Regions from separate parts of the Halomonas sp. Cn5-12 genome, predicted to be linked through region 1. Evidence: predicted binding sites of a transcription regulator. Region 1 holds the regulator's gene; the other holds the start of a gene.

Region 1 (9,881 bases):
CTAGCGCCAGTCGCGGTCAGTATGGCAACCGGTGAAATCAGCGATAATATTAGCTATGGGCAAGCTATTTTTCTCTCCATGGCCAGTCTGTTAGTAACCTTATTGCTTGCGGTGCTTGGCCGTGGGCTGCTGCGTTTAGTGCCGATTATAGGCGGCATTGCAACGGGGTATGCGTTGGCGCTGATTATGGGGGTGGTTGATTTTACTCCGGTGCGTGAAGCGGCTTGGCTCTCTATCCCCAACTTTACCGCGCCGAGTTTTCACTGGGCGGCCATCCTGTTTATGATTCCAGTGGCCATCGCTCCCGCCGTTGAGCATATTGGCGATATGGTGGCGATTGGCTCGGTGACACGTAAAAACTATCTTGAAAAACCTGGCTTGCACCGCACGTTACTGGGCGATGGCTTGGCAACGACGGCAGCAGCCCTGTTCGGTGGGCCGCCTAACACGACCTATTCAGAAGTTACCGGTGCTGTGACGCTAACCAAGGCATTCAATCCAAAATATATGATTGTGGCTGCCGTTATTGCCATCATCCTTGCCTTTGTTGGCAAATTGGGGGCGCTGCTGCAGACAATTCCCGGGCCGGTCATGGGGGGGATTATGACGCTGCTATTCGGCTCTATTGCTGTAGTGGGGATGAATACCCTGGTGCGCGCAGGTCAGTCGCTTACGGCGGCGCGTAACCTAGTGGTGGTGTCACTTATTTTGGTGTTTGGTATCGGTGGTATGCAGTTTGGTGGCGGGCAATTCACTTTGCAGGGCGTTAGCTTAGCCGCTTTGGTAGGCATTGCGTTAAACTGGTTATTGCCCGCAGAAAAAGAGGATGAGTAACCCGTGGCGCGAATGGTGACTTATGAGTGATGCCCTACGATGCTCGTTTCCCGTATTAGGGGTGGCAGCCTGGAGTGGGACCGGTAAAACCACGCTGCTAGAGCAGCTGTTACCTCTACTGCGTGAAAAGGGCCTTTCGGTAGCGGTGATTAAACATGCCCACCACCAGTTTGATGTGGACCAGCCGGGTAAAGACAGCTACAAGCTGCGTAGCGCCGGGGCCACTCCTATGCTGATTGCATCGCGCCAACGTTTTGCACTGATGCAGGAGACGCCAGGGCAGGAGGAGCCTAATTTAGCCTATTTGCTTACCCTAATGGCACCGCATCACCCAGATCTGGTGATTGTGGAAGGCTTTAAAGCATGGCCTATTCCCAAGCTGGTGCTTTACCGAGACGGAATAGGCGATCCGGCTATTTTATGCGATGAGTGGGTGCAGGCGGCTGCGCTTACTGCTGAGCCGCCGGTGGCTCTTAGGCCATCGGTGGCCCGCTTGGATTTAAATAATTGTGAAGAGATTGCTCGCTGGGTAAGTGAGTGGGCCGACCAACAACGCCGCACTCTGGCTTGATGATGAAAAGGTGACACCATGCAGTTAACCCACCTGAACGCGCACGGCGAAGCGAATATGGTTGATGTCGGCGATAAGCGCGAGACCCGTCGTGAGGCTGTTGCCTCTGGGCGAATCGTGATGCAGCCCAATACTCTGCAGCTATTAAGCGATGGGGCGCTGCCCAAAGGGGATGTACTCGCAACAGCGCGTATTGCGGGTATTCAAGCAGCGAAGCGAACTCATGAACTGATTCCGCTCTGCCACTCGCTGGCGCTCTCCAAAGTAGCGGTGGATTTCGATATTGACCATGCAAATGGCTGGGTGAATGTATCGGCCATGTGTCGCTTGAACGGGCGCACGGGCGTCGAGATGGAAGCGTTGACGGCCGTTTCGGTTGCTTGCCTGACGCTTTACGATATGTGTAAAGCCGTTGATAAAGAGATGCGCATTGAAGCTGTGCAGCTCGACAGCAAGCGAGGCGGATTGCGTGGTGACTATCAGCGGGAGCGTGAGATGGTCACGCCTATTGTCACCGGTGAAGGCGCAGTGGGAGAGGTAAGCTTAGGTGAGCGCTGTGCCTCGCCCTGTGTGCGCGTCAAGTTTTTGGCAGAGCTGCGTGAGCGGGTCGGTGAGAGTGATCTGGCCATTGGGCTTGATAAGCTGCCAAGTCGCGATGTGGCCGGGCTAAAAGCTGCGCTTAGTGCCCAGGATGCACGCTTTTCCGTGCTGGCTGATCAGCGCACTCTATGTGCCATTAACCAAGTGATGGCAAATGATAGCGCTCGTATCACTGATGATGACGAAGTGGCCTTTTTTCCACCGGTAACGGGAGGCTAAGCCGTGTCTGTTAGCGAGCCGACATTGCCAGACATCGCGGTAGAAGTGCAGTCCGCTCCGTTTTCAATGGCGTACGGCTATGAGAGCGCGCTGCGCCAGCGCACCGACATTGGTGCGATTGTGACGTTCACCGGGTTAGTGCGAGATTTTAACGAGACGCCCGACGTAACGGGGTTAACCCTTGAGCACTATCCAGGAATGACTGAGCGCACCTTAACGCAAATTGCTGAGCAAGCCTGGCAGCGCTGGGCGCTGCAGGCGGTGCGTGTTATTCATCGGGTGGGCGACTTATCCCCGGGCGACCCTATCGTTAGAGTGCTGGTGGCAAGCGCACACCGCCGCGATGCGTTTGAGGCCTGCGATTTCATTATGGATTATTTAAAAACCCAGGCGCCGTTTTGGAAGAAAGAGCACTCCAAGCAGGGGGCGTACTGGGTTAAAGAGCGCCACACCGATCAGCAGGATGCTGAACGCTGGTAACACCTGTGTTTAAGGCTCGTCGTTTAACTCTTCGATGGTCGGCATTTCAGCGGCCATGATCTGCAGGTGCACGTCTGGCATATGTTGCAAGTGGTTAGCCAGCCAGTGCACCAGCCTTGGCTGCAGCGCATGGCGCAAATCAGCCAAGGTGTCTGCCTCAATCTCTTCTAGCTGCTCATCCAGCCACTCGCTGAAGCTATCTTCATCCATAGGGCTTGCGCCGTTGGCGTCAAGCATCAGACGACCAATACGACACCATCCCGTTTCTGTTGCTGCTACCGGTAGCGCTAGAAACAGACTGCCACGACGGGCAGTGGGATGGCTGCTCTCAAGGCCAGGGTGAGGCACGACGCTATTTTGGTTAACAATGCAAGGCGGCTGTGGGTAGCGCGTTTCGCAGCGCAGCCCTTGGTGGTCAAGCACGATCATATCGCCATTCACCGGTGCTAGCGGCGCTCTGATACCTAGCTCCTCAGCAAGCGCTTGGTGCGCCTCCTGATGGCGCGCTTCACCATGTACCGGCAGTAGCATTTTGGGCCTCACCCACTGGTAGAGCTTTTTCAGCTCTTCCTGAGCGGGGTGGCCGGTTGCATGAAGCTCGGGGTGGTTCATTTCGTCGAACAGCGTGACACCGAGTTGCAGTAAACGTTTTTTAAGCTGCTCGATAGGGCGCTCATTGCCTGGAATTGTTTTGGCGGAAAAAATCACGCTATCGCCGGGTTCCAAGTCCACAAAGGGGTGTCGACGCTGCGCTAAACGCTGCAAGGCAGCGCGAGGCTCGCCTTGGCTACCGGTGGCAATAATCACGACCTCCTCCGGTGGTAGATAGCCCAAATCATGGGGTGGCACCAGGGGGGGGAAGTTATCCAGATAACCAAGGCCTCTAGCAACACTGACCATGCGCTCCATTGAGCGGCCCATCAAACTAACGCGACGGCCACACGCTTGGGCCGCTAAGCCAATGGCCAGTACGCGCGCTAGGTTGCTAGCAAAACAGGACACTACCACGCGGCCTTTACACGCTTTCAATGTGGTGGAAAGCGCCTTGGCAACATCCCCCTCGCTGCCCGACTGCCCTGGCATTGGCGCATTGGTCGAGTCACCTACCAGAAGATCCACCGGCGCCAGTGCTCTAAACTGGGCAGCGTTCACGGGGGCGCCAATCAGTGGGTTGGGGTCGAGTTTCCAGTCGCCGGTGTGCAGTATGCGGTAATCACCCGCCTGCATCATGATGGAGCAGCTTTCGGGGATGGAGTGGGTAACACTCAAGTAGCGCAGTGTAAATGGCCCGCTCTCCACCGCATCGCCTGGTTCAATCACTTCAATGGAGGCGCTGCTGAGCTGGTGTTCGGCGAATTTGTAACGCAATAGCCCTGCTGCGAGAGGAGTGGCAAAGATAGGGCAACCCCATTTGGGCCATAGCCACGCCACCGCACCAATATGATCTTCATGACCATGGGTGATAAACAGCGCCTTAGGTGTGATCTTCAGTGCCTCTAGGGTATCGGTATTAGGTACTTGCAGGGGCGAGTTGGGCAGGTCTTGGCGAATCATCATGCCGCAATCTACGGCGATCCACTGGTCGTCGTATCCATACAGCGTAAGATTCATTCCAATTTCACCACATCCACCTAGCGGGAGTAGGCGCAGGGGCGGGCGACGACGGGGACGAAGTTGAACGCGGGATGGATGCATCAGTTATGAAAAGCCTAGAAAGTAATTCCTTAACTATACGGGAAGCGGGGGGCGGGTAACAATCATCGCGGCACCTGACCACGATGCTTCCTCATCGTGCTTACGGTACACTACCGCCGCTAATGTGGTTTACCTGCTGGTAGGCAGGTGCTTGGCGAGCGTGCCGTTAAATACGTTAAGAGTGTTTGTTATGTCTCATTACTATCGTTTAGTTGTTTCCTGCCCAGATCAAGTGGGCATCGTGGCGCGTGTCTCAAGTTTTATTGCTCAACAAGGCGGCTCAATTACCGAAGCCAGCCAGCACTCTGACTTAGAGACTGGCCGCTTTTTTATGCGTTACGAGATTCTGGCGGATTCTCTGGGTATGTCGGCGGAAGCACTGCGCACGTCGTTTGAGCCGGTGGCGGCTGAATTTGATATGCAGTGGTCGCTGGTGGATACCCAAAAGCGCCGCCGTGTGGTGTTGATGGTGTCTCGGGAATCCCACTGTTTGGTGGACCTTCTCTACCGCTGGCAGGCAGGTGAGTTGGATTGCGATATTGTCGGCGTTATCTCTAATCACGATGATATGCGCTCGCTGACTGAATGGTATGGCATCCCTTATCATCATGTACCAGTTGACCCGGCTAATAAACAAACGGCTTTTGAACAGGTGCAGGAGCAGATTGATGCTGCCCGCGCTGACTGCATAGTGCTGGCACGCTATATGCAAATTCTGCCGCCTTCGCTTTGCGAACGGTATGCAGGACGCGTGATTAACATTCATCACAGCTTCTTGCCTTCCTTTGCGGGTGCCAAGCCGTATCATCAAGCCTATGAGCGGGGCGTGAAACTGATTGGGGCAACTTGCCACTATGTGACAGAAGAGCTGGATGCAGGCCCCATAATTGAGCAGGACATTCACCGGGTCAGCCACTGTCACACGCCTACTGATTTGGTACGTTTTGGTCGCGATGTGGAAAAAGCGGTATTGGCGCGGGGGCTGCGTTGGCACCTAGAAGATCGCGTGCTAATTCACGGCAACAAAACGGTCGTTTTTAGCTAATCGGCAGAAGGGGGCGCTATGTCGTTTGCACAAAGCGTATTGGCACCGTGGGCACTCGTGATGACGTGGCTTTTATCGTTGGGTGTCATCGTCTGGTGCTTATGCCTGCGCCCCTGGCGGCCACTGCTTGAGGATACAGCGCTTCAGCACCGCTGGATGGCAGCTACGTTGGCCATCATGTTGATGTGGCAATTGCGTGCGCAAGCGGTGGACTGGTTAACGCTTCACTTGGTGTTTACGGTGCTGATGACGCTAGTCTTTAAAATGCCGCTGGCGTTGATCAGCAATGTGATGATTAATGTCGCCATGGTGGCTATTGGCAGAAACGATTGGTCGCTAATGGGGGCAAATATGCTGGTGACAGGTATTGTGCCTGCGACCGTGACCGGTTTTGTATGGCGAATCGTTGACCGTCGGTTGCCTGATAATTTGATGGTGTTTTTATTTGCTTGTGGCTTTTTTGGAACGGCCTTGGCGACCTTAGGGGGAGGGCTATCTGCTGTTGCGCTGATTATCGTAGCGGGCACTGATCCCGAGGCCGTCTATCTCGCCCAAGAGTATGCCCGCTTTTTACCGTTACTGATGCCGTCAGAGGCATTTATAACCGGTATGCTGCTGAGTATTTTACTAGTGTACCACCCAAGCTGGGTGGCCACCTTTAATGACCACCGCTATATCGACTTGCAGTAGCCTGCCTTACAGGTTGGGCAACTAGCCAAGCGCTTGCCCATTACCACCGCGAATAACACCAACACCCACGCCTTCAATATCAAGCTGCTGAGTGCGTAGGTCGATCTCAATTGGTGCGAAATCTGCGTTCTCGGCAATCAGTGTTACTTGATGCCCTTGGCGTTTAAAACGCTTGACCGTTACTTCGTCTTCTAATCGTGCCACGACAATTTGCCCATCGCGAACGCGGTCAGTGCGATGCACGGCCAGAAGGTCGCCTTCAAGAATGCCTACATCTTTCATGGATAGGCCGCGCACCCGTAGCAGGTAATCTGCTTTAGGCGTGAAGTACTCAGCGGGCAGCGGGCAGTAACGGTCAATATGTTCAGCCGCAAGGATAGGGCTGCCAGCGGCGACCTCACCAATCACAGGAAGCCCATTGGGCAGCGGCTCATTAGTAGCAGGTGCTGCAGCCGCTGGCGTTTCAGTAAGCTCCTGCGGCTCCTGGTTAGGTAAGCGGATGCCTCGTGATGTATTGCGAATTATACGAATAGCGCCTTTGCGCTCGAGCGCACGCAAATGCTCTTCTGCTGCGTTAGGCGAGCGGAATCCCAGCGCTTTGGCAATTTCGGCGCGGGTAGGGGGGTAGCCAAGCTCACCCATGGTCTTAACAATAAAATCAAATACGTGCTGCTGACGTGCTGTGAGTGGACGCGACATACCAAACTCCAAAACAGTGAAAAGACAGTAGCTACATGTCGGCTTAATCAGTATGTGTTTAAGTATACAGTATGTTGCTCTGTCCAGTACATGACGAGTTACACCCAACCGAGACAGTCGTTAAGTGTTTAGTTAACGCTTACTACCCTTTGGATAAGAGATTGAGCCAGCAGGGGTTATGACATAGTATTCAGCTATGTTTAAAACACCTGTTTTTTGGAGGGCGCTATGGCCCAATCGGATACGGTAACGCGTATTTTAGATACTGCAGAGGTACTGTTTGCAGAGCGAGGCTTTGCCGAGACGTCGCTGCGTAATATCACCAGCAAGGCCCGGGTTAATTTGGCGGCCGTGAACTACCACTTTGGTTCCAAAAAAGCGCTAATTCAAGCGGTGTTTTCCCGCTATCTCGATCCATTTTCAGAGCGTTTTCACACCGCACTGGACGAGCTAGAAGCTCACTATCAAGGCCAGCCTATTCCTCTAGAAGTGCTGTTAGAGACCATGGCCACTACGGTACTGGCAGTGCCCGCCGAACGTAATAGCCTAAAGGTATTTATGCGGCTACTAGGGTTAGCCTACAGTCAGGCGCAAGGGCATCTGCGTCGCTATATTCAGCAGCAGTATGGCGATGTATTTACCCGTTTTACCGAGCTGGTGCGTAAAGCCACGCCTGAGCTGCCGGACGCCGAGCGCTTTTGGCGGCTACACTTTATGCTAGGCACAGTGATATTTACGCTCTCAGGACTGGATGCCCTGCGTGATATTGCTGCAAAGGATTATCAAGAGCAGGTGACGGTGCGTGACCTTGTGCGGCGGCTACGTCCAGTCGTTGTTGCTGCGATGAACGCGCCGCTACCGGCTGCGGTTGAAGAGGGAAACCATGGCAACGCCCAGGCTAGCTGAATTACCGCCTTCCCAATCTGGTTGGGTGGAGATTGACACCCAGCGGCAGCGGTTGCGCTGGTGGCAGGGAAAGGAAGTGAACTATGAGTGCACGATCTCCACTGGGGTTGCTGGCGTAGGGCAGCAAGAGGGTAGCGGCCAAACACCGCTGGGCTGGCACTATGTCCGTGCGTCTATCGGCAAGGGCTTGCCTGATAATGCGGTATTTCGTGGTCGCCGATGGACTGGCGAAGTATTTTCGCCTGAATTGGCGACCAATTACCCTGAGCGAGACTGGATTCTAACGCGCATTATGTGGCTCTGCGGGCTGGAGCGCGGCGTTAACCGCGGCGCTGACGTGGACTCCCAGCGGCGCTACATTTATTTGCACGGCACGCCTGAAGACCAACCGATGGGTGTGGCTGCCTCTCACGGCTGCATCCGCCTGCGAAATCACGATTTACACTACCTGTTTGCACACGCCCAACCCGGTACGCCGGTTTGGTTGCATTAAGCCCACTTCCGGGCGTCCTGCCAGAATTTTGACACGCTAAGCGGTTAGTCTAAAATGGCGCCCTTTTTGTCGGATCCTCCCCATGACGCAACCCATTGGCCCGGTCATGCTTGACCTAGAAGGGCCACAGTTATCCAACGCTGAAAAGACATTGCTAAAAGACCCTGCGGTGGGCGGCGTTATCCTATTCGCCCGTAATGTCGAAGATGCGTACCAAGTGCGGCAGCTCTGCAGCAGTATTCGTCGTGTGCGTGGTGATCTACTGCTAGGTATTGACCAAGAGGGCGGTCGAGTCCAGCGGATCAAAAAAGGGGTGACCAAGCTGCCCGCCATGGCGCGAATTGGCGATCTGTATGCCAGCGACCCAGTAGCAGGGCTCACCTTAGCCAAAGACACAGGCTGGCTGCTGGGGATGGAAATGGCCGCCTGTGGGTTGGATATGAGTTTTGCGCCAGTGTTGGATGTTGAGAGCGGTATCTCCAGCGTCATTGGCGACCGTAGTTTCAGCAGCGATCCAGAGCATGTCGCCCAACTAGGGCGCGCCTTTATCGAAGGCTTGCATGAAGCTGGCATGGCGGCAGTTGGTAAGCATTTTCCTGGCCATGGCGGAGTGGCGGCGGATTCCCATATTGCGCTGCCAGTGGATGAGCGACCCCTGGCCGAGCTGAAAGCCCGAGACCTCGTGCCGTTTCGCGAGTTAGCGGGTGTGTTGAACGGTGTCATGCCTGCCCACGTGACTTATTCAGCGTTTGATACTCGCCCTGCAGGGTTCTCACCCAACTGGTTAGGCATGCTGCGTGAATCATTGGGGTTCAAAGGGTGTATTTTTTCCGATGATTTAAGCATGACGGGGGCGCATGAGGCAGGCGGCCCGGCTGAGCGTGCCAAAGCGGCGCTGGCCGCTGGCTGCGATATGTTGCTGATCTGCAATGACCGAGCGGCAGCCATTGAGGTACTAGGGGCCTGCCAAGGGGTGCTGAATAAACGGCCTGCCAAGCTGCGTTACGGTCGTGCTAGGCCTGAACTGGATGCACTGGCTGCACTCGGCCGTTGGCGCCGCACGCATGCCAAGCTCGAAGCGCTAGCGAATTAATTCCATTTTTATACCGTTTTCTTATTAGATGTTTTTGGAGAAGTAGCATGTCCAAGTTGGATAAAGAAGCGCTTGAATCGTTAGATTCTATGCGTGAGTTGATGGATAACGCCGACTGCCTGATTTCACAAGAGCAGGTTGAGCGAGCGTTGGATCGCATGGCGGAAGAGATCACGCGAGACTTGGGCGACAAGCTACCGGTGTTTTACTGCGTTATGAATGGCGGGCTCATTACCACGGGGCATCTGCTGACGCGTCTTGGTTTTCCGCTGGAAGTGGACTATTTACATGCGACCCGTTACCGCAACGAGCTGCGCGGCGGTGAGCTTTTCTGGCGCGTATCGCCTGAAATTCCCATGGCGGGCCGACATGTAGTGATTGTTGACGACATCCTCGATGAAGGCGCAACCCTAGCGGCCATTCTGAAATACTGCAAAGAAGCCCAGGCGGCCAGTGTGACTACCGCAGTGTTGGTCGACAAGCAGCACGACCGCAAAGCCGTTCCGGGATTAAAAGCAGATTACTGCAGCCTAGAAGTGGCCGACCGTTACGTGTT
Region 2 (9,881 bases), on a different contig from region 1:
CGCGGAAGCCTCTGGTCATTATTATGTGGGCCTATGGCTGGCTGGTGGCTTTGTGGGGGCCGGGGCGCTGCTGTTGGCGTGGTTGCGCAGAGTGGATCAAACCGCCCAGCGGCTAGATGCCGAGGCAAAAGCAAGCTATGCCACGCCGTGATACGTGGGCTTTCGCAGCAAAATCCACTAGGATAGGCGCTTTTTTCTGACAGGGTGGAAGGTCATGGCGTCTTCTGGGCAACCTCGCATTCAGTGGCTGGGCCGCTGGGGCTTTATGTTGGCAGCCACCGGTTCGGCGGTGGGGCTAGGCAATATTTGGAAATTCCCTTATATCACTGGGGAGTATGGCGGCGGTGCCTTCGTACTGGTCTATTTAGCGTGCATCTTAGCGGTGGGCGTACCGGTAATGATGACCGAAATTGCGTTTGGTCGCCGGGGGCGTGGTAGCCCCATTGATGCTATTCGCCGTGTAGTGAATGAGTCTGGCCGCTCCTCTATGTGGTCGCTGATTGGCTGGATGGCCATGCTGTGTGGCTTTATGGTGCTATCGTTTTACGTCGTGGTGGCCGGCTGGTCCTTCTCCTATTTATGGAAAATGCTCACCGGCGGCTTGGCGGGCACCAGTGTGGACGAGATGGCGGCCGTGTTTGGTGCCAATAACGCTAACCCCATCACGCTGGGTGGCTGGAGTACCCTGGTCACGCTGCTGACCATGATCATTGTCGGTAAAGGCGTTCAGGAAGGCATCGAGAAAAGCGTTAGCTGGATGATGCCGGGGCTGGTGCTCATGCTGGTGTTGCTGATTGGATTCGGCATGTTTTCCGGCGGTTTCGGCGACGCGGTTGATTTCCTGTTCTCTTTTAAGGCGGGCAGCCTCTCTAGTGAAGGGATGTTGGCGGCCTTGGGCCACGCTTTCTTTACGCTCTCATTGGCGTCGGGTGCCATCCTGACTTACGGCAGCTACTTGCCTAAAGATGCCTCCATTGGCCGCACGACGCTGAGCGTGGCCGTGGCGGATACCGTGGTAGCGCTGATGGCAGGGTTAGCAATTTTTCCAGTGATTTTTGCCAACGGCATGGACCCCGGTGAAGGCCCAGGGTTACTGTTTATGAGCCTGCCGTTAGCGTTCCAGGCGATGCCGCTGGGCACGCTGTTTGGAGCGCTGTTCTTCTTAATGCTCTCCATGGCCGCACTAACCTCCTCAATTTCCATGGTGGAAGCAACGGTCTCTTGGTTGTGCGATAACAAAGGCATGAGCCGTAAATCCGCCTCGTGGGCCACCGGTATTGTGCTGTGGCTGATCAGCACGCTGGCGATGCTGTCGTTCAACCTGGGCGCTGATTGGACGCTGGCAGGCAAGAACTTCTTTGATTGGCTGGACTACCTCACCTCCCGTTGGATGATGCCGCTGGGTGGCCTGGGCATGGTACTACTGGCCGGTTTTGTGCTGAAAAGCGAAACCTTCCGCGACGAGCTGGGGCTGGCGCCGCTGCCCTATACGCTGTGGCTGGCCATGGTGCGCTACGTGAGTCCGCTGGGTATTTTGGTGATTTTTGTCGATGCCCTAGGCTTGTATCAGGTCTCTTTTGCTGCCCATTGGCCGGTGCTGCTAGCGCTGCTGGTCCTGGTGGCAGTGGTGGGTGAAGCCATTAGCCCGCGCCTTCGCCAAGCGCTTTCCGCCCGCTAAGCGCTGCTGTTCACGCTTCACCCTGGCGGCGGCAATCGCGCCAGGGTGAGTGCCTGCCTCCATTAACTCATCCCAACAGGTGGTGTAGCGTCTTGAGCGGTGCTCACAGCGCAGCTGCCAAGGCGCGTCGGCGTCAGTCATCCCAAAGCGCAGCGTGCCTTGTCCCATCTTCTGATTAATCTCGTCTACCGCCTTCATCAAGTGAGGGTGCGCCTTGGTGGTTGGCTGTAGCAGAGAGAGCTGATACTGCTGTGCATCCACCAAGTCCAGCAGCATCACGCCTGCCTTCATAAACTGAAAGCCAGGGCGATACATCTGGTCGAGCCCTTCGCGAACGGCTTCCAGAATGGCGCGAGTATCGTCGGTGGGTGCTTCAAGCGGAATCATCGTGCTAGGCGACAGCTGGGGCTGGTCCTTGCGGTGGCGGTTGGTGTTTAAAAACAGTAGGACGGCGCGGGCAAGGCTGCCTTGCTGGCGCAATTTTTCGGCACTGCGCTGGGCGTGGCGGCGCAGCGCCGCGTGAAGCTCCTCTTTTACGCCGGTGGTTTTACCAAACGAGCGTGAGGTCATGATGCGCTGGCGGGGTTGCTCAACGGCATTCAACTCTAGGCAGGGCGTACCGCGCAGCTCTAAGGCGGTGCGGGCTAGAACCACCGAGAAGCGTTTGCGTAGCCGTTTGGGGTCGTGCTCCCGCAAATCCCAGGCGGTGCGAATGCCGCTGACCGCTAGTCGTTCGGCAAGGCGCCTGCCCACTCCCCACACATCGCTTACCGGCAGCTGTTTCAGCACTGCCTGGGTGGTAGCGCTTTCACCGTGGAGTAAACACACTCCTGCGTAGTGAGGCTGTTTTTTGGCTAGGTGATTGGCGAGCTTCGCCAGTGTATGCGTAGGGGCCAGCCCGATACACACCGGAAGCCCCAAATAGCGACGAATGCGGCGGCGCAGTGCTGTGCCCAGCGCTTGGCACTGGGTATCACTGAGGCCATCCAGATAAATAAACATCTCATCAATCGAGTAGGGGGCCACTTCGGGGCACGTATCGCGCAGCAGCTGGGCAAGCCTCGCTGACATATCGCCGTACAGCTCGTAGTTAGAAGAGAGCAGGTGGATTACCCCGCGGCGGCGTAGCCCCTCTAGCTGGTATGCGGGCGTGCCCATGGAGATCTCCATGGCTTTCATCTCTGCTGAGCGGGCAATCACGCAGCCGTCGTTATTCGACATCACACCAACGGGTTTGCCTTCCAGCGCCGGATTGAACACCCGCTCACAGGAGACGTAAAAATTATTGGCATCCACCAGCCCGATCACGGCAGATACTCGTGAATCACCGCGCGCACCACACCCCATAGCTGGCAGTCGGTACCTTCCAGGGGCAGCGGCGGATAGTGGGGGTGGGCCGAGCAGAGGTGCGGCGTGCCGCGATGCAGCGCATAGCGTTTGATCAGCACTTCTTCATCCAGCATGGCGACCAAAATATGCCCTAGGCGCGGCGTGACGCTGCGGTCGACGACCAGTAAATCACCGTCAAAGATGCCCCAACCCTCCATGCTGTCCCCTGTCGCGGTGAGGTAAAACGTTTGGGTAGGGTGCTTGATCAGCCGCGCATTGAGGTCGAGAGTGCGCGGCTCGTAATCTTGGGCAGGAGAGGGAAAGCCGCTAAAGCCTGCACGGCCTGTGAGCAGAGGAAAAGGCAGCGGCTGAGAAGTTAACGGCAAGGCTGTCGCAACCACGGTTGTTGCAAAATGGATGGGTTGAGACGGCATCGTCGGCATCCTCATGAATAAATGGTGTGTTTATGTACAGTGTGTTTAAACAGTATTTATTCATGGGGGAGAAATTGCAAGCACTGCCCTCAGCGGGCTAACCATAGCCCCACGACTAGGGCGCTCACGACAGTAATAAAGAACACAAGGTTACGGGCGCGGGTATCGCGGCGAGGTTTCATGGCAATCTCCATCAAAAATTAACAGCGTCGTGGCCCATGGCCATGTAAAAGCAGCACAAGCGCTGCGCCGAGCATGGTAACGTTTGCACCATACTATGTGCATCGTAATGTTCACATTTACGAGCGTCACCTGACGCGCCAGTTTTTCGCTGTGAGACACCGATTTATGAACGACGCTTCTCGAGTAGGCACGGCTCCTCAGCCGCTTTCGCTGGCCAGCGGGCGGCTAGCGGCGCTGAGCTGGGGGCGTAGTGACGCGCCCACATGGCTAGCGCTGCATGGCTGGCTGGATAACGCGGCCAGCTTTTCACGCTTAGCCCCGCAGTTAGTGAACGCGCTGGGTATCCGTATCGTGGCGATTGATTTTCGCGGCCACGGGCACTCTGCCCATGCGCCTGCGGGCAGCGATTATGCGCTCTGGGATTACACCCATGATGTGCTGGATGCCATGGAAGCGTTGGGCCTTGAGCAGGCCACGCTGCTGGCCCACTCCATGGGGGCGGCGGTCTCTTGCCTGCTGGCCGCGGCGTTACCGGAGAAGGTCGCCCGGTTAATTCTGATTGACGGGTTAGGTGCGCTGAATACACCGGCACAAGAGACGCCCAGCCAACTGCGCAAAGGCTTAATCGCTCATCGGCGCCCGCCTTCCCGCGCGCCTCGTTACCCGGATATTGAGAGCGCCGTGGCGGCGCGTGTGGCGGGGGGCGTCACGCCACTAGATAGCATCACCGCCACGCCGCTGGTCGAGCGCAACACCCAGGCCACCGCCGATGGCAAAGTACAAATGCGTACCGATAGCCGCCTGCTCAAGCCCTCGCTGGTGCGCTTTACACCGCAGCAGGTGCTGGCCGTTTTGGCCGAAATCCAGGCGCCGGTGCTATTGATAGAAGGTGAGCGCGGTATTTTAGGCGAGCGCGCCTGGGCAGCCCAAGCAAGGCAGGCGGTGCCGCGACTCACCCGGCACGTGCTGGCAGGTGGCCACCATCTGCATTTGGAACCACAGGCCGTTGAGCGTGTGGCCGAGGTGATTTGCTTAGAAGGCTGCACGGCCAGTTAACGTCGCATCGAAAGAAAAGCGCGTGCGTATGAGACGCCATGCCACAAAGGAGGGGCAGATCGTGGTCAGCCAATTAACGGGGAGGACGCCGGGCGGTGGCAATAAAGTAGCGCTGGTGCTCGGTAGCGGCGGTGCTAGGGGGTATGCGCATATTGGCGTGATTGAAGCGCTGGAGGCGCGTGGTTTCGAGATTATTTCGATTGCCGGATGCTCCATGGGAGCGCTGATCGGCGGCATTTACGCCTCGGCCAAGCTACCGGAGTACCGGGAGTGGGTGTGTAACCTTGATTACTTGGACGTGCTCAAGCTGGTCGATGTGACCTGGAGCCCCATGGGGGCGATGCGTGCCAACAAAGTGATGAGCAAGCTGGAGGAGCTAGTGGGCGACCGGCTGATTGAAGACCTGCCCATTCCAGTGACCACCGTGGCCACCGACCTCGTGCGCCAGCGGGAAGTATGGTTTCAAAACGGCCCGCTGCTACGCGCCATTCGCGCCTCGATTGCGGTGCCAGGGGTGATTACCCCCGTGCACATTGGCGAACAGGTGCTGGTGGATGGCGGGTTACTCAACCCGCTGCCAATGATGCCAGTGTTGGCTGCCCATGAGGCGGATTTCGTGGTGGCGGTGAACGTCACCGCTCACAGCCCGCAGTCGGTCACGCTGGAGGAGCTGCTGCCACAAGAAGAGAGTAGCGACAGCCGCACCGCCCTGGAGCGGGACCGCGACGCCAATATTGGCGGCTGGATGGAGGAGGTGCGCGCGACCACGCGGCGGCTATGGGGTGGCCTAGGCGGCAGCAGTGAAGAGAGCGACGACGATGAAACAGTAGACCTGCGCGGCAAGCGCGAGTGGGGCAAGCTGGATATGATTCTGGAATCGTTTGATATTACCCAGGCAGCGCTAGCGAAGTACAAGGTGGCTGGCTACCCACCGGACGTGCTGATCGAAATTCCTAAAACGGTATGCAGCACCTACGAGTTTCACCGGGCGAAGGAGCTCATCCGCTTAGGCCGCCACTTGGCCGATGAAGCCTTGGAGCGGCGCATGCCTAGCATTGCCTCTGACGCTACTAAATAAACAACATGAATTACTGCCCGCGTTTGCGCAGCAAAATATACATCGCCCCGGTGCCGCCATCGATATCCGTGGCAGAGCAGAACGCCAGCACGCCGGGCCACTCGCGCAGCCACGCATTGGTGTGGCTTTTCAGTACCGGGAAATCAGAGGTGGTGCCCCAGGCTTTGCCATGCACCACCAGCACACAGCGCAGCCCTTGGCCTGCGGCATCGCGAAGAAAGCTCTCTAGCTCTACCCGCGCCTCTTCCAGGGTATAGCCGTGAAGGTCTAGCCCTGCCTGCCAGGCCATTTGGCCGCGCTTCAATTGGCTAAACGTGCGCCAGGGCAGGTCGGGCACGCTGAACTCTAAATACTCTGATGGCCGTACGGCTTCCACCCGACCATCAGACGTGCGCCCGCTGGTTTGCAGTGTATTGCTCTCTACCGCCGCTCGGCGGCGCGCTTCGCTGGCGTCTGACTGGCGTTTGGGCTTACCGGGGTCGGCTTGGTTGGTGGCAATACGGCGTACGCCTGCCGCCTGCAGCGCTTGGCGAAAGGCACTGATATCGTCATCGTTGGGCAGGTGTCGCGTCATGGTCGGCTCGAATCAACTAAGTAGTGGTGAAAAAAGGGGCGGTGGATAAAAAACGCTAAGGCGAGACAGTATAGCGAGCTTAGCGCTGCTGTGAACCGGGCGGCGGCAAAGGTACAATCCCCCAACGAACTTTTGACGCCAGGAGCCCTTGTGACCACGCACCTCTCTGATGAGTCCTCCCCCTCAACGCTATCACTGCCTGATACGGCGCTGATAAGCGATCTTTACACACTGCGGGACTATTTGCGCTGGGTATCCAGCGAATTCTATCTGGCGGGGTTGCACTATGGGCACGGCACGCAGTCACCCTGGGATGAGGCGGTCGCGCTCTGCTTAGGCGCGCTGCACCTGCCTTGGAACGTCGACCCCGCCGTGCTGGATGCGCGGCTGCTGCCAGTTGAGCGCGAGCGGATTATTCGCTTAGCCCGGGAGCGTGTCACCACGCGCCGCCCGTTGCCTTATCTACTGGGAGAGGCCTTCTTTGCAGGCTACCCGTTTAACGTGGATGAGCGCGTGCTGATTCCCCGCTCGCCGATTGCCGAGCTGATCGAAGATGGCTTTGCGGCCTGGTTTCCAGAAGAACCACCCGCCCGCGTGCTGGATTTATGCACCGGCTCCGGCTGCATTGGCATCGCCACGGCGCTGGTGCTGCCGACCTGCGAAGTGGCCCTGGCGGATATCAGCCAGGATGCCTTGGCCGTGGCACGGCAAAATATTACCCGCCACGATGTCGGCGACCGCGTGCGCGCCGTGGAATCGGACGTGTTCGACGGCCTGGAAGGGCAGCGCTTTGACCTGATCGTTTCCAACCCGCCCTATGTGGATGAGCGCGACTTAGCCACGATGCCCGCCGAATTTCGCCATGAGCCAGCCCTGGCGCTGGGCGCGGGCAGCGACGGTCTTGATATCGTGCGGCGTATTCTGCGCGAGGCCCGCGAGCACCTAACTTCAGAGGGCTGGCTGATTGTTGAAGTTGGCAACTCTGACCGCCATGTGGAGGCTGCCTTCCCCGAGGTGCCCTTTATCTGGCTTGAATTCGAGCGTGGCGGCCAGGGCGTGTTTGCCCTGAACGCCGCTGAACTCGACGCCCATGCGGCGTCTTTTGCGTGAGGAATTAACGCCCATGTCTGGCAATACGTTTGGCAAACTGTTTACCGTCACCACTTTTGGCGAAAGCCACGGCCCCGCATTAGGGGCCATTGTGGATGGTTGCCCTCCTGGCATTGCGATTAGCGAAGAGGACCTGCAGGGCGATTTAGACCGTCGCCGCCCCGGCAGCTCGCGCCATACCACCCAGCGCAAAGAGCCGGATCAGGTGCGCATTCTTTCCGGCGTGTTTGAAGGCAAAACCACCGGTACCTCGATTGGCTTATTGATTGAGAATACCGACCAGCGCTCGAAAGATTACTCCAAGATCAAAGACCAGTTCCGTCCTGCCCACGCGGACTACACCTACCACCACAAGTATGGCCACCGGGACTACCGGGGGGGCGGCCGTTCCAGCGCCCGCGAAACCGCCATGCGCGTGGCGGCGGGTGCCATTGCCAAAAAGGTGCTGGCGGCACAGGGCATTCAAATTCGCGGCTATATGAGCCAGCTTGGCCCGATCAAGATCGACTTCAAAACCTGGGAAGCCGTCGACCAGAACGCCTTCTTCTGCCCCGACCCCGATAAAGTAGCCGAGCTGGAAAGCTACATGGATCAACTGCGACGGGACCAAGACTCCGTGGGCGCGGAAATTACCGTAATTGCCGATGGCGTACCCGTGGGCCTGGGCGAGCCAGTCTTCGACCGTCTGGATGCTGACCTAGCGCACGGTTTGATGAGCATTAATGCGGTAAAAGGGATCGAGATTGGCGCGGGCTTTGGCTGTATTGCTCAGCGCGGCAGCGAACACCGCGACGAGATGACACCGGAAGGCTTTCTCTCCAACCACGCGGGCGGCGTGCTGGGTGGTATTTCCAGCGGGCAGCCCATTGTGGCTCGGTTGGCACTGAAACCTACCTCCAGCATTACCACGCCGGGCCGCTCCATTGATGTCCATGGTGAACCAGTCGAAGTGATTACCAAAGGGCGTCACGACCCTTGTGTGGGCATTCGAGCGACGCCCATTGCCGAAGCCATGATGGCGATTACGCTGTTGGATCATTGGCTGCGCCACCGGGGCCAAAACGCTGATGTTAGCGTTGATACACCGCGATTAGGTCAGCGATAACGCCAAGGTGTGCTGAGTGGTTCGCTGCTACACTCAAGGAAGACGGTTAAGGAGTCGCCTATGAAAATTAACGTTGAGTTTGACCTGACGCCGGCTGAGTTTCGGCAGTCGCTAGGGTTGCCGGATGTAGAGGCGTTCCAGCAGAGCCTGCTGGATAATATTCAGCGGCAGATGGAATCAGGGGTAGAAGGTTATGACCCCATGAGCTTAATGCGCCCTTTCCTGCAGCAACCCATGATGCAGCAGGGGCTTTCACAGGGGCTGGCTAACTTTGGCACCTATCAGCAAATGATGCTGGATATGCTGCGTCAGGCCGGTAGTACCCATACGGGTGGTGCCAGTAACGGCACCCAAGATAGCGAACCATCGTCAGCGGCAAACGAGAAAAGTACCAAGGCGAAAGCCACGGCCTCTTCTCGCTCTCGCGCCAAAGAGTAGGCGATAAAGGCGCTATCAAATACGTGGCACTGTGAGGCTGAGTCAGAGGCGGCTGTAGGGTATGCAGAGGGGCCGTAGGAAGCTCCTTGTTGCAAAGCAGCATGCTAAGCATTACTCTTTTTGCAGTGCAGCAATTTGCGATGTGATGAGCCACTCCAGGCTCATGCCAAGGAATGAGAGACAGGAGCAACCACAATGCAAGACAAAATGATGGACGCCTTTAACGCCCAAACTCGCCAGATGTTTGAGCCGATGCGCAAGATGAACTCGCTGATGCTCAATAACATGGAAAAAATGACCCAGTACCAGCTGGAAGCGATGAAACGCTACAGCCAGATGGGCACCGAGCGCATCCGCAGCGCGACAGAAATTAATGATGCCGAGAGCCTGCGCGATTTCGGTACCAAGCAAGCGGAAATGATGAACGAGCTTTCTCAGCAGATGCAGGAAGACGCGCGGGTGATGAGCGAGATGAGCTTGCAGTTCAAATCTGAAATGGAAAAGCTGTTTAGCGAAGCCGGACAAAAAATGAGCGAACAAGTGAGCGCTACAGCCAAGGGTGAACAGCCCGCGAAGGCCTCAAGCCAGTCGTCTCGTAAAAGCTAATCGTCAGTAGTGTCCGCGGCGCCTTTGAGGCGCCGCGTTCTTTTACAGCGTTCTTAAGCGTGTTGCCAGGGCAACCATTGCTCAGTTGGTGAGGGGGAAAGTCGTATGCAGTCAGGGTGGAAAATGCCGTCTCAACCGTTGTCCCAGCAAGATATGGAGGCATGGAAGGCACAGCTTGACGACATAAGTGAACAGTACAAAGGTCTGCTAGAGGACCTGCTGTCACGTATGGCGCCCAGCGAAGCCGCTGACTCCGTTTATAGCGACATGCGCGAAAGCTTTGAAGCCGC

The links. The regulator LexA, encoded in region 1, represses DNA repair genes until DNA is damaged. The targets are predictions, from matches to a motif close to TACTGTNTANNTANACAGTA.
Region 2: the regulator LexA is predicted to act here: its motif matches at 3,477-3,496, upstream of L1249_RS07630 (LexA family protein).

Annotation. Positions count from the first base shown of each region.
Region 1 covers NZ_JAKGAY010000001.1:38,186-48,066, reverse strand. The annotation lists gene L1249_RS00210 (uracil-xanthine permease family protein) at 1-834, shown strand, start outside; gene mobB (molybdopterin-guanine dinucleotide biosynthesis protein B) at 857-1,405, shown strand; gene moaC (cyclic pyranopterin monophosphate synthase MoaC) at 1,424-2,224, shown strand; gene moaE (molybdopterin synthase catalytic subunit MoaE) at 2,228-2,704, shown strand; gene L1249_RS00190 (ribonuclease J) at 2,714-4,315, opposite strand; gene purU (formyltetrahydrofolate deformylase) at 4,590-5,444, shown strand; gene L1249_RS00180 (energy-coupling factor ABC transporter permease) at 5,463-6,134, shown strand; gene lexA (transcriptional repressor LexA) at 6,156-6,833, opposite strand; gene L1249_RS00170 (TetR/AcrR family transcriptional regulator) at 7,062-7,739, shown strand; gene L1249_RS00165 (L,D-transpeptidase) at 7,717-8,232, shown strand; gene nagZ (beta-N-acetylhexosaminidase) at 8,315-9,325, shown strand; gene L1249_RS00155 (hypoxanthine-guanine phosphoribosyltransferase) at 9,373-9,881, shown strand, end outside.
Region 2 covers NZ_JAKGAY010000009.1:109,811-119,691, reverse strand. The annotation lists gene L1249_RS07645 (YbfB/YjiJ family MFS transporter) at 1-151, shown strand, start outside; gene L1249_RS07640 (sodium-dependent transporter) at 215-1,678, shown strand; gene L1249_RS07635 (Y-family DNA polymerase) at 1,601-2,986, opposite strand; gene L1249_RS07630 (LexA family protein) at 2,983-3,441, opposite strand; gene L1249_RS07625 (alpha/beta fold hydrolase) at 3,790-4,680, shown strand; gene L1249_RS07620 (patatin-like phospholipase family protein) at 4,742-5,758, shown strand; gene L1249_RS07615 (Smr/MutS family protein) at 5,769-6,332, opposite strand; gene prmB (50S ribosomal protein L3 N(5)-glutamine methyltransferase) at 6,483-7,442, shown strand; gene aroC (chorismate synthase) at 7,456-8,547, shown strand; gene L1249_RS07600 (hypothetical protein) at 8,608-8,985, shown strand; gene L1249_RS07595 (phasin family protein) at 9,181-9,591, shown strand; gene phaC (class I poly(R)-hydroxyalkanoic acid synthase) at 9,697-9,881, shown strand, end outside.